2 regions of the Arthrobacter sp. PAMC 25486 genome follow, and region 1 is predicted to be linked to the other one. Evidence: predicted binding sites of a transcription regulator. Region 1 holds the regulator's gene; the other holds the start of a gene.

The links. Region 1 encodes HrcA, which represses chaperone genes, less so after heat shock. Its sites were predicted from a motif close to TTNGCACTCGNNNNNNNCGAGTGCNAA; they were not measured.
Region 2: art_RS21645 (FmdB family zinc ribbon protein) is a predicted target of HrcA. The motif match lies at 3,072-3,098, and genes of this name have one in related genera.

Annotation. Positions count from the first base shown of each region.
Region 1 is NZ_CP007595.1:888,064-897,363, forward strand. Features, by position in the region: gene art_RS04175 (PhoH family protein) at 1-248, opposite strand, end outside; gene art_RS04180 (GerMN domain-containing protein) at 598-1,605, shown strand; gene art_RS04185 (16S rRNA (uracil(1498)-N(3))-methyltransferase) at 1,633-2,403, opposite strand; gene dnaJ (molecular chaperone DnaJ) at 2,410-3,555, opposite strand; gene hrcA (heat-inducible transcriptional repressor HrcA) at 3,593-4,606, opposite strand; gene art_RS04200 (DUF3097 domain-containing protein) at 4,811-5,659, shown strand; gene art_RS04205 (DUF4870 domain-containing protein) at 5,726-6,118, shown strand; gene hemW (radical SAM family heme chaperone HemW) at 6,224-7,456, opposite strand; gene lepA (translation elongation factor 4) at 7,453-9,300, opposite strand, start outside.
Region 2 is NZ_CP007595.1:2,094,491-2,103,946, reverse strand. Features, by position in the region: gene art_RS09655 (ATP-binding protein) at 1-1,235, shown strand, start outside; gene art_RS09650 (hypothetical protein) at 1,252-1,764, shown strand; gene art_RS09645 (SAF domain-containing protein) at 1,857-2,582, opposite strand; gene art_RS21645 (FmdB family zinc ribbon protein) at 2,689-3,018, opposite strand; gene art_RS09635 (5-formyltetrahydrofolate cyclo-ligase) at 3,155-3,799, opposite strand; gene galU (UTP--glucose-1-phosphate uridylyltransferase GalU) at 3,895-4,797, shown strand; gene art_RS09625 (GNAT family N-acetyltransferase) at 4,802-5,419, shown strand; gene art_RS09620 (hypothetical protein) at 5,657-6,430, shown strand; gene art_RS09615 (SDR family oxidoreductase) at 6,502-7,278, shown strand; gene art_RS09605 (hexameric tyrosine-coordinated heme protein) at 7,847-8,077, shown strand; tRNA gene art_RS09600 (tRNA-Ala) at 8,215-8,287, shown strand; gene art_RS22520 (hypothetical protein) at 8,960-9,367, opposite strand.

The sequences.
Region 1 (9,300 bases):
ATGCGCGGAACCACGGAGGAAGGACCGGTCATGGTCAAGACATTGCCGCGTGCCAGAAAGCTGACATCGGGATAAAGGTTTTCAACAATCCGTAAACCTTCGTCTTCGGCACCAAGGGTAGCGACCATTTGCTCGGTGGAGAGAAAGTGCACCACTTCTGTACGCGTGCCGTCCACGGAATGCGGGAAGTGCCGCCCGGGCCCCTCATCGGGGTATGCATCAGGGCGGTGTGCTGTTGTCTCTGCCATAAGTTCGGCCTGGACCGGCCTGAAATCTCTCCTTGACGCCACCGGAATATATTTCCGGAATTCCAGTAATGCTGTGTTCCATAAATTCTAGTGCACTCCTTCACCGGCGGGACCCATATACCGGTTAAGCCGTCAGCGCATCTTTGGCCCATCCTGTGACACAAGTGTTTCGATACGGTTTCAGTTCATTGCCAACAGCACATTTTCGCAGCATTCGGGCCTGTGGCTGTGCCAAGCTAGAGGTGTTCGAAAGTCTTGTGGGGATACTGATGAACGCCACCTGACCATCGGCAAACGCAGAGAGCTGCGGCCGGCTGAACGAAGACCAGATGAGCGAGAGCCCCACCCCATGCCTGCTTTCTCCCCCGCACCGTCAAGACGGCACGCCGTCTGCGCTGATGTGAGCCGTCGGGAGCGCCGCACCGTGGAACGCCTGCGCATGGTTGACCGTTTCGCGATCCTTGGCCTTTCCCTGTCGCTGGCACTTGCCGGCTGCACCTCGGACGGCACAGGCGAGGGCGATGCGACCATGCCAGCCAGTTCCACCACATCCTCTTCTGCCTTGGTTACCGATGCCCCGCTCGAGACTGCCACCGCCTCACAGACGTTGCCCGTGTACTGGCTGGGACGCAGCAATGACGATGTGTTCCTGTACCGCGAATTTTTTCCGTCGAAGTCGACCGACGATCCCATGGTGGCTGCCCTGCGCACCATGATGAGCAGCAAGCCCAACGATCCTGACTACTTCTCATTGTGGAACAGCCCCTCACGCCTGGGTGCCTCAATTTCCGCCAAAAATGTGATCACGGTTGATGTTTCAGCGGACGCGTTCGGCCAGAAGGTGGATGAGGGTATTGCCAAGCGGTCCATCGCCCAACTGGTGTATACGGCGACGGCGGCAGCTGCCATGGCCGGTCTCGTCGACACCAGCTCCTCCATCCAGGTTTCGGTGCTGGTGGACGGGCACACAGGCTACGACGCCTTTGGCCACGTATCCTTGGACAAGCCTTTGACCCGCGACGCTTCTCTCGTGGCCCCCGTGTGGATCATCGATCCCTCCAACGACGCCACATACAAAACTCTGCCGTTGAAGGTTGAGGGGCAGGGCATCTCCCCCACCGGAAATCTGAGCTGGTCGCTGGCCAAGGTCAGCAATGACACGGTCGGTGAGGAATACCTGAATGGAACTGTGGCCATTCCGGAGGGTCCCAATGAGTTGGGCAACTTTAGTTTTTCGCTGATCCCGCCGCCTGGTGCCTATCAGCTCTCGGTGTTCCTTGACGATCCCCAGGCACCCGGCAAGAGGTTGGGCGTGGACACCAAAATGGTCAGGATTGCCGGACAGAACGTTAAATAGTCCGGCTGCCGGGACTGTTTAACGTGCTTACCAGCGGCCCAGCTGTTGGCTGAGAAGTACGACGGCGGCCGGTCCGGCGGTCGATGAGCGCAGGACATGGTGGCCCAGCAGGGCGGTCTTGGCGCCGGCTGCCGTGAACGCGGCAACTTCCGCTGCGCTCATGCCGCCTTCCGGACCCACGATCAACAGCACCGTGCCGGGCGCAGCATCCGCCGCCCGGGAGTCCTGCCAGTGGCGTGCCACCTCGGCCACCGGGTCGGTGGCATCTTCATGCAAAATCAAGGCCAGCCCGGCTGCGGCTATCTGCTCGCACACCCCTGCCGTCCCCACGAGGGCCCCGACCGTGGGAACCGTTGCCCGGCGCGCCTGTTTGGCGGCGGCAGTCACCACCTGGCGCCACTTTTCGGGGCCCTTCACGGTCTTGTCCAGCTTCCAGCGCACAATGGAGCGTTCAGCCTGCCACGGCAGCACCGCGTCAATGCCCAGTTCGGTGGCTGTCTCAATGGCCAGCTCGTCCCTGTCCCCCTTGGCCAGTGCCTGGATCAAGGTGAAGGTGATGGCCGGTGCAGGCTCCTGGAGCACCGTCTGGACGGCCACCGTCAGCGAACCCTTTTCAGCGTGGCTGACGGTGCAGACCAAACGCAGCCCTCCGCCGTCGCACACGTCAACCGGCTCACCCGCGGCGAGCCGCTTGACGGTGGTGGCATGGCGCCCTTCGGCCCCGTCGAGGGTAAAGACGGCACCGGGGACGAGTCCGGCCAGCGCCGCGGAGCCGGCGTAAAAGACTGGGTTGCTCATGCGGGCCTAGAAGTTGCCGAGCTTGTCACGGAGCTTGGCGAACATGCCGCCGCTGCTGACAAGTTTGCCTTCCGAGAAGGTTTCCCCACGCAGTGCGGCGAGCTGCTTGAGCAGTTCCTCCTGGGCGGCGTCGGGCTTGGTGGGCGTTTCCACGTGGATGTGCACCTTCATGTCGCCACGGCCGAATCCGCGCAGGTGCGTCACACCCAGGCCGCGCAGGTTGATGACCTCACCGGCCTGGGTGCCGGGCTTGATGCTGACGGGCTGTTCGCCGTCGAACGTTTCAAAGGTGAGTTCGGTGCCGAGTGCGGCCGCCGTCATGGGCACGCTCAGGGTGGCGTGCAGGTCGTCGCCCTCGCGCAGGAAGGCGGGGTCGTTGTTGACCTTCATCTCCACGTAGAGGTCACCGGAGGGGCCGCCGGCGGGACCCGCTTCGCCCTGCCCGGACAGTTGGATGCGGGTGCCTGTGCTCACGCCGGCCGGGACCTTGATGGTCAGTGTGCGGCGGTGGCGGATGCGCCCCTCGCCCATGCATTCGTTGCAGGGGTCGATGATCATGGTGCCGAAGCCTTGGCAGGAGTTGCAGGTGGCCAGGGTCATGACGTTGCCCAGGATGGAGCGCATGGGGCGCTGGATCTGGCCGCTGCCATGGCAAACGTCACACGTGGTGGGGTGCGTGCCGGGGCGGCAGCAGCTGCCGTCGCAGGTGGGGCACGTGATGGCCGTGTCGATTTCAAGCTTCTTGTTGACTCCGAACACGGCTTCACGCAATTCCACGCGAACCGTGATCAGTGCGTCCTGGCCGCGCCGGGTGCGTGAGGCCGGGCCGCGGCCGCCGCCCCCGCCACCGCCGCCACCCCCGCCGAAGAACGTCTCAAAGATGTCCTGGAACGCAAAGCCGTCGCCACCGAAGTTGCTGGCGCCGGCACCGTTGTCGTTGCCGTTTTCATTGCCGGTGGTGTCGTAGACGCGGCGCTTCTGCGGGTCGGATAGCACCTCATAGGCGTGTGTAACGGCCTTGAAGCGGTCCTGTGCGTCCGCGGCGTCGTTGACGTCCGGGTGCAGCTTCCGGGCAAGCTTGCGGTAAGCCTTCTTGATTTCCTCGGGAGTGGCGTCGCGTGAAACGCCCAGGGCGTCGTAATGGTTGCTCAAAATGTTGCTCTCTTGTAAATAGTGAAACGGCGGCCGTTTAGCCGGCCAAGATTCGTGATAGGTATTGTGCCACTGCGCGCACGCTTGACATGGTGTTGGGGTAGTCCATACGGGTGGGTCCCACAATGCCCAGCTTGGCCCCCTCGCCGGGTCCGTAGCTGCTGGCCACGACCGATGCCTCGGCCAATGAATCGTGCGGATTCTCCCTGCCGATGACCACTGCCATACCCAGGGAATCCTGTGCCATGGCCTCCAGGAGGCGCAGCAGCACCACCTGCTCCTCCAGCGCGTCGAGGACGGGCCCGATGCTCAGCGGGAAATCGTTATTGGAGCGGGCAAGATTTGCGGTACCGGCCATGACGATGCGGTCTTCACGGGCGTTGCGGGCCAGCAGCGCCAAGCCTTGGGCGAGCCTCGCTGCCGGAGCCTGCTCGGCCGGCGGCACGGACGCTGGAATGCGGGCCACGGCGTCGGCCAGGCTGACCACAGCCATGCCGTGAAGGGCGGAGAGGAAGACTTGGCGCAGTGTTGCCAGTTCGGCGTCGTCAAGGTTGACCCCGACGTCAATCACATTTTGTTCAACCTTGCCGGAGGCAAGAATCAGCACCACAAGCACCTGTCGGGCTGCCAGGGAGACAAATTCTATGTGCCGCACCACGGCGTCGCCGGAGCGGGGGTATTGCACAACGGCCACCTGGTGGGTCAGTTGGGCCAAGGCGCGCACCGTGCGTTCCAGGACATCGTCCAAGTCCGTGGAGCCTTCCAGCAGCACCGAGATGGCACGTCTCTCAGCGGCCGAGAGCGGCTTGACACTGGAGAGCTGGTCAACGAAGAGACGGTAGCCCTTGTCAGTGGGGATGCGCCCGGAACTGGTGTGCGGGGCGGTGATGAGCCCTTCTTCTTCCAGCGCGGCCATGTCGTTGCGGATCGTGGCGCTGGAGACGCCCAGGTGGTGCCGTTCCACCAGAGCTTTGGAGCCGACAGGTTCACGCGTGTGGACGTAATCTTCAACTATGGCCCGAAGGACTTCCAATTTCCGTGGTTCACTCATGCCTGACACCTCCTATCAATGACGCAGCGCTATATTGGCACTCTACCCAATCAACTGCTAAGTCTAATACTTTTTGCGCCGACCCTCCTGAGCGGCCCATGGCGCGGGATGCACGGCCCGATGCCACTTCACCGGTTAGCATGGATTTTCACCCTGCAGCGTTCGCCAAGAGCGTTGCGCCGACGAGCAAGAGTCAGGTTTTTAGTGCAATTCAACCAGTGGGGCCCCCAGGATCTCAGCGCACCGGCAGCCCGGGTGCTGCCCAAGGTGGAGGCGCGTGCCGGCCTCGTGGTGGAGGACGTCGCAACCGGGTGGGTTGGCGCCGTCGTGCGGCTGGAAAAAACCGGTGGCATGCACATAGTGGAGCTGGCGGACCGGCGGGAGAAAATCCGTGCCTTCCCGCTCGGCTTCGGCTTTCTGCTCGAGGGCGAGCCGGTGGAGCTGATTGCTCCGGTGAAGGTTGCCGCAGCGCAAACACTGCGCACCGCCTCCGGCTCGGTGAAAGTAGCCGACACCCGCGCCAAAGTGGCCAAGGCGAGCCGCATCTGGGTAGAGGGAAAGCACGACGCCGAGCTCGTGGAGAAGGTCTGGGGTGATGACCTGCGGGTGGAAGGGATCGTGGTGGAGCCGCTGCGCGGGATCGACGACCTGTCCGCCGCCGTGGCCGCGTTCTCCCCCGGACCCACACGGCGGCTGGGCATCCTGGTGGACCACCTGGTGCCGGGCTCCAAGGAATCACGCATTGTGAGCAAGCTCATGGCGACGCCCGGGTTGAGCCGGAATGTGCTGGTGGTGGGGCACCCCTATGTTGATGTGTGGCAGGCCATCAAGCCGTCCACCCTGGGCATCCCGGCCTGGCCCGTTATCCCGCGAACAATGGAGTGGAAGCTGGGAATCCTCAAGGCCTTCGGTTGGCCCCACACGACCCCCGAGGATGTGGGGCTCGGCTGGCAGCGGCTGTTGTCCCGGGTCGATTCCTATGCCGATCTGGAGCCGTCCCTGCTGGGGCGGGTTGAGGAAGTCATAGATTTCCTCACGGCACCAGTATCCTAGGGAGAGTGGCCGGAGCAATTTCGGGCCAATCTTTTTCTTGTGGAGCACGTTGAAAGGCCCATCATTGTGAGTCACCCGGCAACCCAGACCGATGGAGCGCCCCAACCGCCGCTCACCCCGTCAGAAGACAAGCAATGGGCATTCCTGTCCCACTGCGGCGGTATTCTGGGCTGCGTTCCGTCATACTTCATCCGTAAATATGTGGCACCGCGCGGCCGGTTTACCGCTCAGGAATCACTCGAGGCACTGAACTTCACCCTGCCACCCACGCTGCTGGCCGCGGCACTGAACGTGCTGGCACTGGTGTTCGTGTTCTTCAACCCGCAAATCGCCACTATTTTTTCGATGCTGGCCCTGCTGGTGTGGATCTTCCTGACAGTTTTCTCGGTCATCGGCGCCGTGCAGGTCAACAAGGGCCAGCCGTTTCGCTACGCCCTGAACCTGCGCTGGCTCAAGTAACGCCCGCGCTCTAAACAACTGACCCTCCCCGCCGGTGGGGTTCCCTGGCCGAGGTACGAGGTTAGGGTGCCGGCGGGGAGGGTCAGTTGTTCGTTCAGGTGAGGATCAGTCCACCAGGAGGGCGCGGGTTACCGCGTCGCCCAGGAGCCGGCCCTTCAGGGTCAGCACCAAGGTGCCGGCAAAGGCCTTGACCGGGTCAACGAGTTCTTGGGCGATGAGCCCGGCAACGGCTTTTCGTGCCGCAGGTGACAGGGTGCTGGTCGCCAGGCCTTCTGAGAGTCGGGACGTGAGCATGATGCGTTCAAGTTCCCGCGTGTCGGCATCGAGGGTTTCGCGGCCCGCGGCAGGCGATTCGCCCTTGTCCAGTCGGTTGGCGTAGGCAGTTGGGTGCTTGACGTTCCACCAGCGCACGCCGCCCATGTGCGAGTGTGCCCCGGGTCCGATCCCCCACCAATCGTCCCCGCGCCAGTACGCAAGGTTGTGCTGGCAGGCGTCCTCGGGGGTGCGTGCCCAGTTGCTGACCTCGTACCAGGACAGTCCCGCCGCTTGGAAGAGTGCGTCGGCGAGCTCGTATTTGGCGGCATGGTCGTCGTCGTCAATGTTGGGCACCTGCCCGCGACGGATTTGCGCCGCCAGTTTGGTGCCCTCTTCAACAATCAGCGAGTATGCGGAAATGTGGTCGGGTTCGTAGCTCAGGGCCGTGCGCACCGATGTTTCCCAGTCGGCAAAGCTCTCCCCCGGCGTGCCGTAAATCAGATCGACGCTCACCTTCAGGCCGACCTCACGCGCCCAGGCAACCGCCTGCGGCACCTTTTCGGGGTTGTGGGTGCGGTCCAGCACCTTCAGGACGTGCGGCACGGCCGACTGCATGCCAAAGGACACACGGGTGAAACCGCCGTCGAACAGCTCCTGCAGCGACTCCTTGGTGACGGAGTCGGGGTTGGCCTCTGTGGTGACTTCTGCGCCTGGTTCAAGGCCCCACTGTTCGACGGCGGATCCCAGGATGCGGGTGAGGTCACTGGCAGGCAAAAGGGTTGGGGTGCCTCCGCCAAAGAACACTGTGCTCAGCTTGCGCTCCGGGAGTCCGGAGGCAACCATGGCGCGGGCGGCAAATTCCACCTCTCGCACAGCCGTTTCGGCGTAGGCGGCCTGGGAGGCGCCGCCACCCAGTTCGGTGGCCGTGTAGGTGTTGAAGTCGCAGTAGCCGCAGCGCACGGCACAAAACGGGATGTGCGCGTACAGGCTGAACTTGCGTTCGGCAGCGCCGACGGCGGCCTGCGCGGGCAGGACACCGTCGGCCGGAGCCGGGTCCCCGAGGGGCAAAACGCTGGGGGTCACTTCTTTGACTTGTCCTTTGCCGGCTCTTCAGAGGACAGTGCAGCGATGAAGGCTTCCTGGGGGACCTCCACGCGGCCCACCATCTTCATACGCTTCTTGCCTTCCTTCTGCTTCTCCAGCAGCTTGCGCTTACGGGAGATGTCACCGCCGTAGCACTTGGCCAGGACGTCCTTGCGGATGGCACGGATGTTCTCGCGGGCGATGATCCGGGCACCAATGGCCGCCTGGATGGGCACCTCGAACTGCTGGCGCGGAATGAGCTCGCGCAGCTTGCCCGTCATCATGACACCGTAGGCGTAGGCCTTGTCGCGGTGTGTGATGGCGCTGAACGCATCAACCTGCTCGCCCTGGAGCATGATGTCGACCTTGACAAGGTCGGCGACCTGATCGCCGTCGGCCTTCCAATCGAGGGAGCCGTAGCCGCGGGTCTTGGACTTGAGGATGTCGAAGAAGTCGAACACGATCTCGGCCAAGGGCAGGCGGTAGCGGATCTCCACCCGGTCCTCTGAAAGGTAGTCCATGCCGCCAAGGATGCCGCGTCGGGTCTGGCACAGCTCCATGATGGCGCCGACAAACTCGGTGGGCGCAAGGATCGTGGCGGCAACCATGGGCTCGCGAACCTCGGCGATTTTGCCCGTGGGGTATTCGCTGGGGTTGGTGACGTGGACGACCTTTTTGTCTTCCAGCGTCACCTCGTATTCCACGTTGGGGGCTGTGGAGATCAGGTCAAGGTTGTGCTCGCGCTCGAGGCGTTCGCGGGTGATCTCCAGGTGCAGCAGGCCAAGGAAACCGACACGGAAACCAAAGCCCAAGGCGGCGGAGGTCTCGGGTTCGTAGACCAGTGCGGCGTCGTTGAGCATGAGCTTTTCCAGCGCATCACGCAGCACCGGGTAATCCGTGCCGTCCAGCGGATACAGGCCGGAGAAAACCATGGGTTTGGCTTCGTGGTAGCCGGCCAGCGCCTCGGCAGCCGGCTTGTGGAACGTGGTGACGGTGTCGCCCACCTTGGACAGGCGCACGTCCTTCACACCCGTGATCAGGTAGCCCACCTCACCAACGCCGAGGCCCTTGGACGGCTTGGGCTCCGGGGAGCTGACACCAATTTCCAGAAGCTCGTGCGTGGCGCGGGTGGACATCATCTGAATCTTCTCGCGCGGGCTCAGGCTGCCGTCGATGACACGGACGTAGGTGACCACGCCTCGGTAGGTGTCGTAGACGGAGTCAAAGATCATGGCGCGGGCAGGAGCGTTCGGGTCGCCCACGGGGGCCGGCAGATCGCGGACGATCAAATCCAGCAGCTCTTCAACACCCACGCCTGTCTTGCCCGACACCATCAAGACGTCTTCGGGCCTGCCGCCAATGAGGTTGGCAAGTTCGGCAGCATACTTTTCCGGCTGCGCGGCCGGCAGGTCGATCTTGTTCAAGACCGGAATGATGGTGAGGTTGTTCTCCATGGCCAGGTACAGGTTGGCCAGGGTCTGCGCCTCGATGCCCTGTGCGGCGTCGACCAGCAGGATGGCACCCTCACAGGCCGCCAGGGAGCGGGAAACCTCGTAGGTGAAGTCAACGTGGCCCGGGGTGTCGATCATGTTCAGGCAGTATGAGGTGCCGTCCACCTCCCAGGGAATGCGCACGGCCTGGGACTTGATGGTGATGCCGCGTTCGCGCTCGATGTCCATGCGGTCAAGGTACTGCGCCTTCATGTCACGCTGCTGAACCACTCCGGTGAGCTGGAGCATCCTATCGGCCAAGGTGGATTTACCGTGGTCGATGTGCGCGATGATGCAGAAGTTCCTGATGATCGCCGGATCGGTCTGGGCGGGCACCGGGGCAGTGCGGGCCAT
Region 2 (9,456 bases), 1.2 Mb from region 1:
AACACGCCCGGGTCCGCCCGCGCGAATCACTGGCCGTCATCACCGCCAGCGACCGCCACGCAGTGCGGGTGGCCCAGGCCATCCGCCTGCAAATGGCGAACCATCCGCTGCTCGCGGAGTTCTTTGCCAGCGGCCCGGAATCGTTCCGTGTTGTCACGGTTGACCGCGCCGCCGGCCTGGTGCGCGACAGGGTCATCTTCTCCCTGGGCTACGGACGCACCCCGCACGGGCGCGCCCTGCACGGCTTTGGTCCATTGTCCGAACCGGATGGCCGCTCCAAATTTGCCCTGGCCATGACCCGGGCACGGACACACATCCACATCCTGACGTGTTTCCGTCCGGAAGACCTGGATGAAAACCGGCTCAGCCACGGTGCCGTTGACTTCTTCGAGCTGCTGGACCGTGAATTGTCCGGCAATTCCCTGCTGGGCAGCCCCGCCACCCGGGCGCTGGACAGTGAACGTGAAACCGGCGAGGACCCGCTGGTTGCCGACCTGGCCGACAGGCTCAGTGCCCGCGGCGCCCGCGTGTGGCACCACTATGACGGCGCCCTCGACTTGGCGGCCGCCCCGAATCCGATCTCCCTGCTGGGCCGGGAAGAGCACGAAATTCCCGTCCCCGTGGCCGTTGAATCCGACGGCACTGCCAAGTACCAGGGCATGAGCGTGCGCGAACGCAGCCGCCTTCGCCCGCAAATGCTCGAACGACTCGGCTGGCGTTACGTCCCGCTGTGGACCATTGAAGTCTTCACCGACCCCTCCAGCTGCGCCGACCAAATTAGCCGCTATCTGGGTGTGGTTCCCGCGGCCGGCGACGGAGAGTTCGATTCCTTGATGGGCAAGCCCCTCGACGAATCAATGACAGCCGTCATTGGCTCGCCCCGCGCACGACGCCGGAACGCGGCTCCTGCTGCCCCGCCGGCCCGCGCCGTGGAAGAGGCAGCCAACGACACCACCGGTGCCGCCGCGGACAGTGCCCCGGCCGTGGTGACAACAAGCGAAGAAGTAAACGCAAGCGAGGAAAGTGAGGCTCCCGTGAGCGCTCAGGAAAAGTCCAAGGACGCTGCGGCAACAGAGCAGCCAGGGCAGCCAGAGGGGGCAGCAGCACCCGCAAACGATGCTGCGGTGCTGCCCAAGGTTGCCCCGCACGACGCCGACCATACGTGGGGCGACACCCCTTCCGGCCGCGGCCATGATGAGTGGTTGCGCGAGAACAAACCCCCGCACTGGGGCTAAGAACATAAGGACAACAATGGCTACTCCGCCAAAGATCCCCGGGCTGGGAGCCTTCGTCGACAAGAACTCCGGCACCACCAAACGGCCGGCTCCACGGCTGGTGACGCTTGCTGCACGACTGCTGGTCCTGGCTGCCTGCGTGCAGGTCGTTGCCTCGATAGTGGCAGTGATTTATGCACTTTCACCCGATCGACTGGCTGACATTCAGACAAACTTGGACGCCACGACAGGCATTGTTCCCAGCCTTGAGGGTGCCAGAAACATGGGTGTCATCACCGTGGTCATGGCAGGGATAGCCACTGTGTGCGCCTACTTGTTGTTTGCCTGGTTTCTGCACAAGGGACGTTCCTGGGCCCGGGTTGCCGTCGGCGTTTTGGCGGCGCTGACGTGTGTTCAGCTGATCGGTATCGCCTTTCCCTTGGGACTGACGACGGTGGCCCAACTAGTTTTGGGCGGCTTGGCCACGGCGCTGTGCTACCTGCCTGAACCGAACAAATTCTTCGCCGAGATGAAGGCTGCCAGGAGCTGAGTAGGCGGGCATCGGCTTCGCGTGTCCGGCAGTGCACCTCACACCTCGCGTGAGCGGTAGCACGCCACGACCGCTGCACCGGCAGTCGTGCGTCAATTCAACAGGATCAGGAAGACCTTCCCCCGACTGATGGCTCCCGCCAGCTGAACGGCCTGGGCGGGTGTGGCCGCGACAACCAGTATTCCCTCATTTTCCTGCGCCGGCAGCAGCCCGCCGCTCTGGGCCAGGGCGGGTGTCCAGAGCACTGGGACGTTCTCTGCAAGCACCTCGTTGGTGGTCGGCCCGTCCAGCCCCAGGCTGGTGCTGAGCACTACTGAGACGAGCTGCCCCTGCCGCAACAGGGCAAGTGTTGAGGGATCGCTGAGACGGATGGGCACGGCCTGGCTGCCGGACGCAGCACCAATCAAGAGACCACTGCCCAGCAGTGAGGCGTCTGTCAGCACCTCCCCGCGCCGGAGCGGTCCAGAGAGCTGGCGACCGTTCCAGGTTGCGGCCTGAACCAATACGCCGTCGGGCACCATGCGGGGACTGACAGAAGTGGCCAACACATCGCCTTGGCCCAGGGGATGCCCGGCCGGCAAGTCCCGAGCAGCCACCATGACTGTGGTGGTCGGCGGACTGGCCGGGGTGAGCTGCTGGACGGCAATGGCAGCAGCCAGGCACAGCAGCAATGCGGCCAGGAAGCGCCTGTGCCGGGCGGTCCAACGGGACAGTTTTTGCATTGGTGTGGTCGGGGGAGAGCCGCCCGGCCAGAGTTGCGAACGCCACGCCGGCCCCGGATAGGAGGGCGGTCCCTGAGTGGCTGCTCGAGTCTTCATGAGCCCACGCTATGGGCCCGCAAGGCCCGGCGAAAGGGGTCTTTTGCAGTTCGTGGACAAGACCCTCAGCAGCTGACGCTGTGGGGGAATGAAAGCAGCGTAAAAGCTACTTCGAGGCACCGGCCGACGCGGTGGACTTGCTCTCTGACGATGCTGATGCTGACGATGTTGCCGGCGCCCCGCTGGAGGCAGTTGAACCGGACGCTGAAGCTGCCGGCGCGGCCGTGGTGCCGGTGGCGGCGGGAACGGAGCTGGAGGCCGCGCGTGAATCTGTGCGGTAGAAGCCGGATCCCTTGAACACAACGCCCACCGAGTTGAACTTCTTACGCAGGGCTCCCCGGCATTCCGGGCAAACCGTCAGGGAGTCGTCGCTGAATGACTGCTGAATGTCAAAGGCGTGGCCGCAATCCTTGCAGGCGTAAGCGTAAGTGGGCACTGGGTTTCCTCCTGGATACATGCGTGGGGACCGTGCGACTGCCGCCAAGGGGTCTGGCAGTCCATGGTCCCGAGTGCCAATTCTAGCACCGTATGCTAAAACGCCTTCTGGCGCCCGCTCATTCCCGCCCGCCCAGTCATGGCGCCGCCGGTGTGCCCAGTCGCTGCATTCCGCCGGGAGTCAGCGCAAACTCAACCGGGATGTCGAGGGGATCCCGCGGCAGCATCCCCGCCGCAAATACTTCATTGACATGCACGACGGCGGCCACAGGAACCAAGGCGGTTGGCCCTGCCGGGGGAGTGCCAACCCCGGCCAGGAACCTGTCGTAATAGCCGCCCCCTTGACCCATCCGGGTACCCGATCCGTCCACTGCCAGTGCCGGAACAAGCACCGCCAGGACCTGGCCCAACTGGGTGTAGGGAAACCGCTCGCCAACAGGTTCCAGGACGGGGGCAAAGCGGCTCCTGGCCATGTCCACGCCCGGGAACCAGCGGACCCAGCCCAGCTGAAAGCCGGGCTCGCAGACCGGAACGTAGACCGCGCAGCCGGCCGCATGCAGCGCGGCAAGGAGGGGCCCTGTTGGTGGTTCGCTGCCCATGGAAATGTAGGCACATACTGCCGGTCCGCCGTCGTCCGCTTCCCTGGCAGCCAAAAGCGCCCTGAACCAGTCCAGCCCAACGCGGGTCAGGCCAGCCACGGCCTGCTGCCGTGAGGCTTCGACGGCTGCGGCCCGCTGTCCTCGCAGGCGCGCACGCCATGCGGTTTTGCTAAGTGAGTTCATGGCGTCCTGTCTGCACGGCATCCTGTCAAGGGGCATGGTGGCTGTACAGGCAACGATATCGCGGGTTTGTCCGCCCGATCAGATACCCTTGGGGCATGACTTCTGCAAAGCATGTACGCAAGGCGGTTATCCCCGCAGCCGGTTTGGGAACGCGTTTCCTGCCCGCAACCAAGGCGATGCCCAAAGAAATGCTGCCCGTCGTTGACAAGCCTGCCATCCAGTATGTGGTGCAGGAAGCCGTCAGCGCAGGCCTCACCGATGTTTTGATGATCACCGGGCGCAACAAGCGCGCCCTCGAAGACCACTTTGACCGCGTCCCCGTGACCGAGCAGCTGCTTGAGGCAAAGGGCGACACCGAGCGTCTCGCCGCCATCCAGCACGCCACCGAACTCGGTGAGATTCATTACGTCCGCCAGGGCGACCCCAAGGGCCTGGGCCACGCAGTGCTGCGCGCCAAGACCCACGTGGGCGACGAGCCGTTCGCCGTCCTGCTTGGCGATGACCTGATCGATGAACGCGATGAACTGCTCACCACCATGATCGAGGTGCAGGAACGCACCGGCGGCTCCGTCATCGCGCTGATCGAGGTGCCCCAGGACAAGATCTCCTCCTACGGCTGTGCCGACATGAGCGCCATCGAGGGCGAAAACTATGTCCGCATCAACCAGCTGGTGGAGAAGCCCTCGGTGGAGGAAGCGCCGTCAAACCTGGCCGTCATTGGCCGCTACGTCCTGCACCCGGCAGTGTTTGAGGTTCTTGAAAACACCCCTCCGGGACGCGGCGACGAAATTCAGCTCACCGATGCCCTGCAGACCCTGGCCAACATGGAAGGCGAAGGCGGCGGTGTGTACGGTGTGGTGTTCTCCGGCCGTCGTTACGACACCGGCGACAAGCTCAGCTACCTCAAGGCAGTCGTCACCCTGGGCTGCGAAAATGACGAGCTCGGCGCAGACCTGCGCGAGTGGTTGGGCGAGTTCACCGCCAGCCTCAAGGTCTAGTGTCGTGTGGGGGCAGGCCATCTGGCCGGTGACTCTAGAATGCGGTGATTTGCTTCTGCGCCCCATCAAGCTTCGCGACAAGGCGGAGTGGACGCGGGTGCGCACCCGCAACGCGGCCTGGCTGGAGCCGTGGGAGGCGTCCAACCCTGCGGGGCAGGGCCAGCTGCCCACCTACGGTGGCATGGTTCGGGTCTTGAACCAGCAGGCGCGTGAGGGAAGTGCGCTGCCGTTCATCATTACCGAACGCCTGCCGAACCAGCCCAAGCCGGCCATCGTGGGCCAGCTGACGGTGTCCTCCATCATGTGGGGCTCGGCCATGTCCGCCACCCTGGGGTATTGGGTGGATCAAGGCCGGGCCGGGCGCGGCATCGCCCCCACCGCCGTCGCCATGGCCACCGACCATTGCCTTCGCCAGCTGGGGCTGCACCGGATGGAAATCAACATCCGCCCGGAGAACACCGCCAGCCTGCGCGTGGTCGAGAAACTCGGCTTCCGCGATGAGGGCCTGCGCCCGCGATACCTGCACATCAACGGCCGGTGGGCCGACCACCGCAGCTTTGCCTTGACCACGGAGGACGTCCCCGGCGGGATTCTGGACCGATGGTTGGCCACCCGCCGCTAGTCCCCACTTGCCGGTCCAAAAATCGCTGGCGCGATTTCCGGGATCCTGGCAAGCGTGGGCCCAGAAGCGGAAGGCGAGGCCATCCGACGTCGAACCTGCCAAATATGACGGTTTTCTTCGCTCCAAAGGCGACACACCGGCAAGAATGCCGGACGCAACATGTTTCCCCTTTAGGGTTGAAATGTGGCTGGATACGCGCAGTCAGTCCACCCAATCCAGCACTCGCAGGAGACGTCAATGGAAAGCAGCACTTCCGACGCCCACATCCATGTGGAGCCGGCACCTTCTACCCTCGCGCCCCCAGCCGGGCAGCCGTTGAAAATTCGGTGGGGTCGGACGGCGATTGCCCTTGTAGGCCTCCTGGCGCTGCTGACGGCCGGTATTTCCGGGGCATTGAGCGTCATTGCCATCGGCTCCGCTACGCTTCCGCTGATGTCCTTGTGTCTTTTTGCTGCGGTCATTGTCCTTCTGCGAGGCTTGGCCATGCGCGACCAAGCCATTCGCCGTGCTGCCCGCCTTGCTGCACGTGCGACGGCGGACCAGGCTTCCACGGATTCGGCGGCTCCCGCTGCGGAACCGAAGGAAACGACACTTTTTGACGGCGCCGAGGGCGCCCAGCCGACTCCGGCAGCCAAGCCGCTGACGGCCGAGGAACTGCGTGCCGCGGCCATGCGGGTCGCTGCCAAGGGCGCCGCCGATGCCAAGCTGGCGCACACCCAGACGTTGGCTGAGACGTGGGAGCCCGTTGAGGTTCCCATGCCCGGCTACGTCAAGGCGGCCAGGGCACTGACCCTGGAGAAACCGTTGAATCTTCCCATGGCGCCGAAGTCCGCAGGCACCTCGATCAGGGCCGACCAGGCCGGTGTTGGTGTTGCCTCCGGGTCTGCAGGTGTTGCGGCCGTGCCGGATGTCCCGGGCGCCGCTGGTGAGATTGCCAAGGCCGCACCATCGGAACGCAGCAACTACGCCCTCAATAACCTCGACGACGTGCTCCAGCGCCGCCGCGCCTAACTTTTTTCTGCAACAGCCGGGTCCCTTGGGCCCGGCTGTTTTGCTGTCTTGGCGGGCGTACTGTGGAAGACATGACGTTGCTTGCAGTAGTTGGCGGAACAGGTCTTGCCGGCCGTGCGGTCGTGGCGCATGCCGTGGCAGCCGGTCACCAGGTGCGTTCCTTGAGCCGGCACCTGCCGCCGGCTGACAAGAGGGTGGCAGGTGCCGACTATGTGCAGGCAGACCTCCGCACCGGTGCTGGGGTCGATGCTGCCTTGAAGGGCGTGGATGCGCTGGTTGAAGCCATGGATGCCCGCGCCGGGGCGGCGCTCCAGGCGCTGCCCGTCATGTCGGTGGCCACGTTGGCCGCCGCGGACCGGGCCGGCGTGCAGCGGTGTGTCTTGCTCACGATTGTTCGTGCGGGGGAGTGTCGCATGGGCTATTACCAGGCGCAGGCGGCGCGGGCCCTGAGCTACGAGCAGTCGGGCCTGGCCACCTCGGTTGTCTACGCAACGCAGTTCCACAACCTCGTGGGCGGAATCTTTGCCGCTGGCGCCAAGGTGGGGATCATCCCCGCGTTCAAGGGCGTCTCTTTCCAGACAATTTCGACGGCGGATCTGGCGGCTGTGCTTGTGGCGCAGGCGCTGCACGGCGGGCAGGAGAAGTCCAGTGTCCGTGCGGGAGGGCCTGCCGTCCAAGGCATGCACGAGATGGCGAATGCGTGGAAGTTGGCCACGGGCAGCAAGGCGCTGGTGACGGCCCTTCCGCTGCCGGGATCCTTCGGCGCTTTCCTGCGGGCCGGAAAGAACCTGGTTCCTGATGCAGCCGTTGGCACCGAGACATTCAGCGACTGGCTCGCGGAGAAGTAACAGGCCGCCGTTGAAACCAGGGACCGGGCCTTCCTTCGGTGCGAACGCTTCCAGGGCGATGTTGTCTGGGGCGCGGAATTCCAAAATCCAGCCGTCTCCAATGTTCTTGGGTCCGCCGTGCCTGACGTTGAGCTCATCAAGGAGCTTCGCCGCCGCCGTCAGATCCGCCTTGGCGGCCACGGCCAGGCTGAGGTGATCCAGGCCTGTGCGGTCCTCAGCAAAACGGTCGGAGGAGACCGGTCGAAGGCCCAAAAGCGAGTGGCCCATGGTGTAAATGACGCCGCCGAACAGGAGTCCGGAGCGGCCTCGTGTTTCCGGTGGCGTCCCTTCCGGCATTTCAACGGCAACCGGCCAATTTAAGGAGTGCCTCATAGAACGAACGGTCACGTCGAATGCCGGGGACCGTCAGCCGGATGTGGCTGATGGATTTCGCCTTGATGGGCATATCTGCATCTTCCCACCGGCATGTTCGCGTGGCTGGACATGAAATATTATTCACGGTTTTAACCGAATAAATATAGTAGGCTGAAAGTTCGTGGCAATACTTCGCATTTGGAGGCGGAAACTCATGGAACTCATTCCTGGCGGCACCTTGATTACGGCAACTCCTGAAGAGGGCAGGCAGCTTGCCATGACGCTGGCACGCAAGAGCATCGGGGCGATCCAGCCGGATGCCGATGTACGTAAGGCGCTGCGCCCCGACTATGCCAACAGTCCTGATTCCCTGACCATGGCCGCCCATGTGGTTGCCATTGAGTTTGCCACTGTCGCCGCAGCCAACAAGTACTGGCGCAAGTAGCTTCCATCGACGCCAGGGGCGGGTTTCCTGCAGACTTTTGTCATGCAGGGAGGCCCGACCTTCATTTTTTGCGCTGCAGGGCATTCCGGGTTTAGTGTGGAAAATGTCGGGATCAGCGGTCTTACTGGACCCGGCATGGGGCTATGGCGCAGTTGGTAGCGCGCTTCGTTCGCATCGAAGAGGTCAGGAGTTCGAATCTCCTTAGCTCCACCCCAACACCCCTCTGACTAGGCATTACGCCCGGTCGGAGGGGTATTTTCTTGCCCGGAACTGCTTCAAATAAACACTTTGGTAACACTTTGCCTGCGGGGGCGGTGTTCTGGTTGGTGGTCATAACGTCACACTATCGGCGCGGTGGAGGGGTCTTCAAGCGGATCGGTTGGTACGCCTCCAGGGGAGAGCATTGTTTGTTCTCTGGGCCGCGAGCACCGGTCCACGATTGCAAGAGCGTGGCGGTGAAAGCCGGGCTCCGTGGTAGCGGGCGGTAGGACCTGCGCGGCGCGGGAATCACGCCCAAGCTTCTTGAAGAATTCGGAGCTAAATTCCAGGAGGGAAGTATGTCAACAAAAAAGTAGCACCCCGGCCACGTTCGCCAAGGGGCTTCCAACTTTTATGCACCACTACATGCCCATGTGTCGCTGGATACTTTCGGCCTGCGCCAAATATTTGCCAGCGAGCCCACGTTTCAAGTACGACGCATCGCCTTCGTTGACACCGCCGCCTCACCGCTGGCGGCCAGGGAAACGAATCGGTAGGCATTGCGGCTGGCGGAGCGGGTGACCGCTACGGAGTCGGAGTGGACACCGGCCCATGGAACGAATCGGCATGCAAGCTATTCGGAGAGCTGGCAGGTCCCATGGGCGTGCGGCATGTGGACGCGGATTATTCTCTCGGCGCCGAAGTCGGACGTTGCCAACGGAGATCTTCGCGGCGAATGAAGATGTTGGCAGGTGCTAGCGCTAGCGGGGTTGCTGCGATGACAGGCGCTCTCTCCTCTCCGACTTCGGCATATGGGAACCACGGCTGCGGTAACGGCTGGGTCGGTAGCCACGCGCCCACGAGGACGTCCAATATCGCGGAATTGATCAGCGCGTCCCATCGCTCATCGCCAACGGAGCCCGGTGGATCAAACCACGCCGGGGGTGCATCGCCGCCGAGCACAAGCTCCAGCATCGAGAGTTGCTTGCGCAGGTAGACCAACGCCCCCGCTTCACCGCCGGATTCAAATGCGCGGTTGAACCGGACAGGCAGCCTGGACAATTCTTCGTGAAGGTATTCATGAAGCCTCACGGCTCACCTCCGATTTTTTGCGGCTAGCCCGTTGCATGGTCTATCCCAGGCGTTCCATCCCAACCGTAGGTGGCCAGGTCTTCACCGAT